3 regions of the Blautia sp. TF10-30 genome follow, and region 1 is predicted to be linked to each of the others. Evidence: predicted binding sites of a transcription regulator. Region 1 holds the regulator's gene; each other region holds the start of a gene.

Evidence for each region. Region 1 encodes NrdR, which represses ribonucleotide reductase genes. Its sites were predicted from a motif close to CACAANATNTTGTG; they were not measured.
Region 2: the regulator NrdR is predicted to act here: its motif matches at 1,125-1,138, upstream of DXD02_RS09290 (ribonucleoside triphosphate reductase).
Region 3: the regulator NrdR is predicted to act here: its motif matches at 2,033-2,046, upstream of nrdD (anaerobic ribonucleoside-triphosphate reductase).

Annotation. Positions count from the first base shown of each region.
Region 1 covers NZ_QUKM01000001.1:470,560-473,719, reverse strand. Annotated here, with positions in the region: gene DXD02_RS02150 (GNAT family N-acetyltransferase) at 1-303, shown strand, start outside; gene DXD02_RS02145 (acylphosphatase) at 331-636, shown strand; gene DXD02_RS02140 (YlmC/YmxH family sporulation protein) at 637-888, opposite strand; gene nrdR (transcriptional regulator NrdR) at 1,031-1,483, shown strand; gene DXD02_RS02130 (DUF3786 domain-containing protein) at 1,498-2,133, shown strand; gene DXD02_RS02125 (citrate/2-methylcitrate synthase) at 2,264-3,160, shown strand, end outside.
Region 2 covers NZ_QUKM01000008.1:125,067-128,226, reverse strand. Annotated here, with positions in the region: gene hflX (GTPase HflX) at 1-1,004, shown strand, start outside; gene DXD02_RS09290 (ribonucleoside triphosphate reductase) at 1,252-3,160, shown strand, end outside.
Region 3 covers NZ_QUKM01000014.1:43,729-46,888, forward strand. Annotated here, with positions in the region: gene nrdD (anaerobic ribonucleoside-triphosphate reductase) at 1-2,011, opposite strand, end outside; gene dapF (diaminopimelate epimerase) at 2,183-3,031, opposite strand.

The DNA of each region.
Region 1 (3,160 bases):
CAATTTGCAGACGTCATCGAGGCAATGCTGACCATGAAAGCAGAGACGATGGGCATCAGCGATGGAACGTGGTCTGCCGTACTGGAGGGACAGCCGGTGACCGTGACGGTAAAAGATGGAACTGTGACCGTGACACGGGAAGCCCATCCGAGGGCAGATGTACTCAACCGGGAGCAGGCGCAGGAACTGCTTCTTTCACCGCTGGCAAGTAAGGGAAGCAAGGTTCCATCTGAAATCTGGAAGAACATTCCATCCGACTGGTTCCCGCTTCCGCTGTACTGTGCGACGGCAGACGAATTTTAGGCAATGACTGTTGGGAGGCAGAGAAATATGAACGAGACAGCGAAACGAGACAGAAGAGACGAAAAAGAAGAAATCCGGTACCATGTGATTTTCTACGGCCAGGTGCAGGGCGTGGGGTTCCGTTACCGGGCGTATTATGCTGCCTACCAGCTCGGACTGACAGGCTGGGTGAGAAACTGCTGGGATGAGACGGTGGAGATGGAGGTGCAGGGTGATGAGGAGACGATCACGGAGATGATCAAAAGGATCCGCACCTCCAGCTACATCGAAATCACGGATGCAAAATGGACGAAGATTCCGCTGGAATCGGAATTCGGTTTTCATATCCGTTGATCAGGGCTGTTTTTTCTCTTTTTCCGGAATTTCGACGAGAATGATATCGTTGCCGATCTGGCAGATGCGGTCCCATGGGATCACAAAATCCTCGCCGTGGCAGAAAAAGCCGCAGAATTTCACAGGACCCGGAAGAACGAGTCCGGTAAGATGTCCCGTTTTTGGATTGAATTCCACATCAATCGGACAGCCGAGCGTTTTGCAGGTGCAGATATTGATAACTTCTTTCTGGCGGAGATCTACAACGCGCATGCGGTGCTCCTTTTTACTGATTCCTATGGAAAAACATATGCGAAAATGTTGCTGCAGTTGACTTGAATTTCACGGAAAAATGCGTATACTGTAAAAGTAGAAAACTTTCCGAAATACTTATTTAGAAACGAGGACGAAAGATATGAGATGTCCATTTTGTAATCAGGATAATACCCGGGTTGTGGATTCACGCCCGATTGAAGACAGCAATGCGATCCGCCGCCGCCGGATGTGCGATGTCTGCGGCAGACGCTTTACGACATACGAAAAAGTGGAGACGATCCCTTTGATCGTCATCAAAAAAGATATGAACCGCGAGCAGTATGACCGCTCGAAAATCGAGACCGGTATCCTGCGCGCCTGCCACAAACGGCCGGTGTCCGCCGAGAAGATCAACGAGATGGTCAACAAGGTGGAGACGGAGCTTTTCAACGGCGAGGAACGCGAGATTCCAAGCTCTGTGATCGGAGAGAAGGTCATGCATTACTTAAAAGACCTGGATCAGGTGGCGTACGTCCGCTTTGCGTCGATTTACCGTGAGTTCAAGGACGTCAACACGTTCATGGACGAGCTGAAAAAGATGCTCGACAAATAGCGGGAGGCAAAAAAATGGAAGTGTCGAACTATATTAAAATGCGTGATCAGATGCAGGAACGTTTTCTGACATACGATCAGAAGGAGATCGAAGGAAAGTATGGCTTTGCGTTTGATGGCGATTATTTCTATGTGCCGTATCTTTTTGAAGAATGGAGAGTGAACCGCCATACCGGTGTTGTAGAGGGATCAAAAGACCATTTTCTTCATGTACATCAGGGCAGTTTCAATGAGACGCTGACGATTTTCGACCTGCTCTGCTGCGGAAAGAAGGAGATTGTGCTCGCCGGCACGTATGCGCGTACCAATTCCTTAAAGGGAACGATCAAAGGCCGCACGATTGCGTCCGGCGTTCACGACAGCCGCGCCGCACGGTATGACGGGCATGTGGAACAGCTGAAAAAAGCATGCGTTTCCCTTGGCGGAAAACCATATTTCCCGGGAGACGCTGCTTTTGTTTTTCATGTCTTTCCGTTTCTGCCGCTCGTCTTCCAGTTCTGGGAGTCCGATGAGGAATTCCCGCCGGTGCTGAAGTTTATGTGGGATGAAAACGTCCTCGATTATCTGCGGTTTGAGACGCTGTATTACGTGATGGGAGATTTCCTGGACGCACTGGATCAAGCCTTCGATGCATGTAAAACAGAAGCCTGATACCTTTTGTGAGACAAAATCTTACGAAAATTTTTCGAATGTTTATAAAAATTTCAGTATACGAATCCCTTGGTTTAATGCTATAATGAGCGAAAGTGAGTAAAAAAAGAGAAGAGAAAGGGGAATGCATATGGCTTTTAGCATGAAAGTAACACCGGAAATAGAGGAACTGACAAACATCTGTCTGGATAACTCCAAAATGGATGTTTCGCTGTATGGGCAATACGATGTAAAACGCGGACTGCGCGATGTCAACGGCGTTGGCGTCCTTGCGGGACTGACACAGATTTCAAACGTTGTGTCTTCGGATATCATTGACGGCGTCAAAACACCGTGTGACGGACGTCTGTACTACCGCGGCATCAACGTGGAAAAACTGACCCAGGGATTTTTGAGTGAAAACCGTATGGGATTTGAAGAAGTCGCTTATCTGCTCCTGTTTGGAAATCTGCCGAATGAAGAGCAGCTTAAGCATTTTAAGACGATTTTAAAACAGCAGCAGTCCCTGCCGAAGAACTTTGTGCGTGACGTTGTTATGAAAGCGCCGACCAAGGACATGATGAACACTCTGTCCCGAAGCGTTCTGACCCTGTACGCGTACGACAACCACGCAGATGATACCTCCCTTCCGAATGTGCTTCGCCAGTGCATTAACCTGATTTCTGTTTTCCCGATGCTGTCCGTCTATGGCTATCAGGCGTACAACCATTATATCAAGGGAAAAAGTTTATATATCCACAATCCGTCGAAGAAGCTTTCCACCGCAGAAAACATTCTGCTGATGCTCCGCCCGGATCAGAAATACACCCCGCTGGAGGCGAAGATCCTCGATCTTGCCCTCGTCCTCCACATGGAGCACGGCGGCGGTAACAACTCAACCTTTACAACACATGTTGTTTCTTCTTCCGGAACCGATACGTACTCCGCAATTGCAGCGGCGCTCGGCTCCTTAAAGGGACCGAAGCACGGCGGTGCAAACATCAAGGTTGTGCGGATGTTCGACGATATGAAGTCACACGTCAAAGAC
Region 2 (3,160 bases), on a different contig from region 1:
GCATCATCTGCGACGATGAGCTCTCCTCGATCCAGTTAAAAGGGCTGGAGGAAGCACTGGAATGCAAGATCATGGACCGTACGCTTTTGATCCTGGATATCTTTGCGGCGCGCGCCGTGAGCAGCGAGGGTAAAATCCAGGTTGAGCTGGCCCAGTTAAAGTACCGTGCGTCCCGACTTTCCGGCCTTGGCACATCGCTTTCCCGTCTCGGCGGCGGAATCGGTACGAGAGGACCGGGAGAGAAAAAGCTGGAAACCGACCGGCGCCTGATCCGCACGCGTATTACGCAGTTAAAACGTGAGCTTGAGGAAGTACGCCAGCACAGAGAGCTCCTTCGTGAAGGCAGAAAACGTTCCAAAATCCCGGTAGCGGCGCTCGTAGGCTATACGTCAGCGGGAAAGAGCAGTCTTTTAAATGCACTGACAGGATCGGAAATTCTGGCAGATGCAATGCTGTTTTCCACGCTGGATACGACGACGCGGTCACTGACCCTTCCGGATGGACAGGAAATCCTGCTGACCGATACGGTTGGATTTATCAATAAGCTGCCACATCATCTGATCGATGCATTCCGCAGTACGCTGGAGGAAGCACGGTATGCCGACTATATTCTCCACGTTGTGGATACGTCAAATCCGCAGATGGAGCTGCAGATGCAGGTCGTGTACGATACGCTGCGGGAACTGAAAGTTGAGGACAAAAAGATCGCCACCCTGCTGAACAAGCAGGATAAGCTTCTTGCCCCGGTGGTTGTAAAAGATTTCCGGGCAGACGCGAGCCTTGCGGTCTCTGCCAAAACAGGACAGGGACTCGAAGACCTCAAAAATTTACTCTCCTCGTGGATGATGGAGGGAAAAATCTATATCGAGCGCCTCTATCCGTACGATAAGGCGGGAACGATTTCACTGATCCGCGGATACGGAATTCTGCTCGAAGAAGAATATCTGCCGGAAGGCATCCGCGTAAAAGCCTATGTACCGAAGGATATCTATCCGATGGTATAGAGGTATGGCAAGCGGGCTTAAAAACGGCAGTACATCCCTTTAAGCGCCGTACAGCGCCGAAAAATGGAAGAGACAGAACACAAGTAAAAGTACCATATCTAGTGATGTTAGAAAATTTTACACTAGATATGGTACTTTTTACTATTGACGGGAGAAACATGCTCTGCTATCATATGGTTCAGACACTGCAAAGAGTGGAACCTTAAAAAGGTCTTGCAGAAACGGTTGAATTAACAGGAGGGATTCCATGTTTCAGGTAGAAAAGAGAGACGGAACGATTGCAGAGTTCCAGATGAAAAAGATTACCGATGCGATTGGAAAAGCATTCGGCGCAAAAGATATGCAGTTCAGCGATGACATGCTTCAGATGCTGGCACTGCGCGTAACAGCGGACTTTCAGTCCAAGATCAAAGACGGAAAAATTTCAGTGGAGGCAATTCAGGACAGCGTGGAGAACGTGCTGATCCAGTGCGGCTACGCAGAAGTGGCAAAAGCTTACATTCTGTACCGCAAGCAGAGGGAAAAAATCCGCAACATGAAATCGACGATCGTAGACTACAAAGAGATCGTGGACAGCTACGTAAAGGTAGAGGACTGGCGTGTCAAAGAGAACTCGACTGTAACGTATTCTGTCGGCGGTCTGATCTTAAGCAATTCCGGCGCGATCACAGCCAACTACTGGTTATCAGAGATTTATGATGACGAGATCGCCGAGGCACACCGCAACGCGGATATTCACATCCACGACCTGTCGATGCTGACCGGCTACTGTGCAGGATGGTCGTTAAAACAGCTCATCAAAGAAGGACTTGGCGGCATCAACGGAAAGATTACTTCTTCTCCGGCAAGACATCTTTCGGTTCTGTGCAACCAGATGGTCAACTTCCTCGGCATTATGCAGAACGAGTGGGCAGGTGCGCAGGCATTTTCTTCATTTGATACGTATCTGGCGCCGTTCGTCAAAGTGGACAACTTAAGCTACGGCGAAGTGAAGAAGTGCATCGAGGCGTTTATCTACGGCGTCAACACACCGAGCCGCTGGGGAAGCCAGGCACCGTTCTCCAACATCACACTCGACTGGACCGTACCGGATGACCTCGCGGAGCTTCCGGCGATCGTCGGCGGCAAGGAGATGGACTTCAAGTACAAAGACTGTAAAAAAGAGATGGATATGGTCAACAAAGCGTTCATCGAGACGATGATCGAGGGAGATGCCAACGGAAGAGGCTTCCAGTACCCGATCCCGACCTACTCCATCACATCCGATTTTGACTGGTCCGATACGGAGAATAACCGTCTGCTGTTCGAAATGACTGCAAAATACGGTACCCCGTACTTCTCCAACTACATCAACAGCGATATGAAACCAAGCGACGTGCGCTCCATGTGCTGCCGTCTCCGCCTGGATCTGCGTGAGCTTCGAAAGAAAACCGGCGGATTCTTCGGTTCCGGCGAGAGCACCGGATCGGTCGGCGTTGTCACCATCAATATGCCGCGTATCGCATATCAGTCCAAAGATGAGAAAGAGTTCTACCGCCGTCTCGATCATATGATGGATATTGCCGCACGTTCGTTAAAGACGAAACGTGAGGTCATTACCCGTCTCCTGGACGAGGGACTGTATCCATATACGAAACGGTACCTTGGAACGTTTGAGAACCACTTCTCAACCATCGGTCTGATCGGTATGAACGAGGCCGGCTTAAATGCCGCATGGCTCGGAAAGGGTCTGGAGGATCCGAAGACACAGCAGTTTACGAAAGAAGTTCTGAACCATATGAGAGAGCGTCTTTCTGATTACCAGGAGGAGTACGGCGATCTGTACAACCTTGAGGCAACTCCGGCGGAGTCGACCGCATACCGTCTGGCAAAACACGACCGTGCAAAATGGCCGGATATCAAGACCGCAGGCCATGAGGGAGATACCCCGTACTACACCAACAGCTCCCATCTGCCGGTGGACTATACCGAGGATATTTTCTCTGCGCTTGATATTCAGGATGATCTGCAGACGCTGTACACTTCGGGAACTGTATTCCATGCGTTCCTTGGCGAAAAACTGCCGGACTGGAAAGCAGCAGCTTCCCTTGTGCGGAAGATTGCAGAGAACTACAAACTGCCGTACTACACGCTGTCCCCGACGTATTCTGTTTGTG
Region 3 (3,160 bases), on a different contig from region 1:
AGACCGGGCAGACATCCATGTCGAGTTCCTGGTGGCCGCAGTCATCGCAGTAAGCCAGGGACAGGTTGACGCCCTCGTAGTAGCCAAGCTCCATCGCACGCTCGATCAGTGTCTTGATCGCGCCTTTGTTGTAGCCGACCGGATAGCGCACGTACTGGATTTTTCCGCCGTTGCAGAGCTCCCAGAAACGTCCCTCGAGATCCTGTTTCTGGATCGGGGTAATGTCCTCGGTTACGTGGCAGTGGAAACTGTTGCTCACATACGGGCGGTCCGAAACGTTGCGGACGATGCCGTACTGTTTGCGGAACTGCTCTATCTGCAGGCCGCACAGGGATTCTGCCGGTGTGCCGTAGATCGCATAGAGGATGCCGTCCTCTTTCTTAAACTCGGCAACCTTGTCGTTGATATATTTCAGCGTGTCAAGTGCGAACTGTCCGTCCTCAACAAGAGATTTTCCGTTGTACAGCTCCTGCAGCTCGTTCAGCGCCGTGATACCGAACGATGCGGTCATCGGCTTTAACAGCGGGCGGATCTTGTCGGACGGTTTTAAGTGGCCGCCGTAGAAACCTCCCTCACAGTAAGCCAGCGGGTTCGTGGATGCACGCATCTCGCCGAGGTAATCGTAGGTCCGTTTGTGCAGATCGCGGATCATCTCGAGGTAGAAATCAAGCACTTCGTGGAAATCGCGGTTCTCGGAACGGGATTTTGCCAGGATCATCGGAAGATGAAGGGAAACGGCTCCGATGTTGAAACGTCCGACAAAGACCGGTTTGTCGTTCTCATCTGCCGGCTCCATGCCTCCGCGCTCGTACCACGGGCTAAGGAAAGCACGGCATCCCATCGGGCTGATGACTCTCTTGTATTTCTTGTACATCTCGGCGATGTAGCCCTCGCCGCTCATCGACAGCCAGTCCGGATACATGGTTTTAGAGGAACAGTCAAGTCCTGCCTCAAAGACATCTTCTGCGATGCCGCCCTCTCCGTGAATTGCCTTGTCATATAAGAAGACGATTTTCGGGAAGAGCACCGGCTTTTTGTGGCCTTTCTTGCCCTGTCCGTTTTTGTGGACCTCAAGAAGGGAGATGGAAATCATCTTCTCGAACATGCTCGTTCCAAGGCCGAGGGTCACGGTAACGAACGGATAATCACCGCGGGAAGATCCAACAGTGTTCAGTTTATACTCAATTCCCTGCCATCCCTGATCGCACTCTCTTCTTACTTTGTCGATCGCATACTCGATGGCTTTCTCCTGTGCACCCTCCCAGGATGCGTCGGTATATTTCAGGAACTCTTTTACGTAGTAATCGTAGCTCTTCTGTGCGTACGGAGCAAGGATCTTGTCCACCTCCGGCACGGTAAAGCCGCCGTACTGCTGTGCAGCGGTGCTGAGGACGATATCGCCCATGACATCAAATGCGGTGTCGAGTGTCTTCGGCTCGTTGTACCAGACATTTCCCATCTCGAAACCGCCTTTTAAAACGTTTCCGACATCGAACAGACAGCAGTTCATGGTATCGAGACGTGCGGACTGGTCGTGGATGTAGATGTAACCGTCCTTACAGGCCTGCAGCTCGTTGCGGTTCATGAAGAACTTGCGGTACAGCTCTTTGTTCAGCTCGTTGAAAATCAGGCTTCGCTTCGTTGCAACGAGGGCGCTGTCGGTGTTGGCATTGCTCTTGTCGCCGATGTAGCGGATGGACTGGCTCTTCGTGTAGACCTCGTCCATCATATGGATAAAATCAGTTTTGTAATTGCGGTAATCGCGGTAGCTTTTTGCCACAGCCGGGTTTACTTTTTCGAGTGCTCCCTCCACGATATTGTGCATATCGCTGATCGGAATTTCGGTCTTTCCAAGGGAATATACGTGCTCGGTTGCGAACTTACAGATAAAGTCAATCTCCTGCTGTGAGAAGGTATACAGGATTCTCTGTGCGGATTTATTTACGGCACGGACGATCTTCTGCGCGTCGAATTCTTCTTTGGTGCCGTCCTTTTTGATAATATAAACCATTGTGGTGTCCTCCAATTCAAACACTATATCTTGTGTGTCCCCCACCCTTTTCTTGTAGCGGGCACCACATATTGTAGCATGTTTCTTTTGAAAAGAAAAGGCATTTCCTGTAAGTTTTTATTTTCAGAATATTGCATACTGCTCTTTCGTGCAGACAGAAATCTGCATTTTTCAAATTCGTTCTGCAAGCGTTCCTTCAAAAACGGTCTCGGCCGGGCCGGTCAGAAGGACCTTATTTTTCGTCCGGTCCCATGTAACGAAAAGCCTGCCGCCGCGCAGTTCTACGGCAGTTTCTCCCTCCGAAACACAGCCGGAAAGCATCGCCGCGACGGCTGCCGCACACGCTCCCGTTCCGCAGGACAGCGTTTCACCGCTCCCACGTTCCCAGACTCTCATTTTTATTGTGTGTTGATCTAAAGTCTGGATAAACTCTGTATTGATACGGTCCGGGAAGCAGGAAAGGTGTTCAAAAGCGGAACCGGTCTTTGCAATGGATATTTTTTCCACATCTTCCACCGGAATCACCGCATGCGGATTTCCCATCGAAAGGCAGGTCATCGTATAATTTTCCCCGCACACGGTAATTTTATGCTCCAGCACATATTCCCCCAGAGAAACAACGGGGATCTGTGCGGCGCGGAATTCCGGCGTTCCCATCTCCACTGTCACCTGACAGATCTTATTCGGATTCTCCCCCGTCTGCAGATGAATCACACGGTTTCCGCTGCCGGTTTCGATAGTCAGCGTCGTTTTTCTCGTCAGCCCATGCTCGTACACGTATTTTCCCACACAGCGGATGCCGTTGCCGCACATCGCGCCCTTCGAGCCGTCGGCGTTGTACATTTCCATCGAAAAATCTGCTGTTTTGGATGCCCCGATCAGAATCAGCCCGTCCGCGCCGATGCCGAAATGGCGGTCACTTACCGCTTTTGCCAGCCGTCCCGGACTCTCCACCCGCTCCTCCATGGCATTTACATAGATATAATCATTTCCGCAGCCCTGCATTTTTGTAAAACGCATACACAGCCTCCTCCCAGACTTCTGCCCTTTCCAGTTCCTTACTAAATATGTATTCCGTACCGCGCTTTTGAAAAACCATTTTTCTCAAATCCGCTTCAGACATTGGAAAACGAAGCGGAATGTGATAGA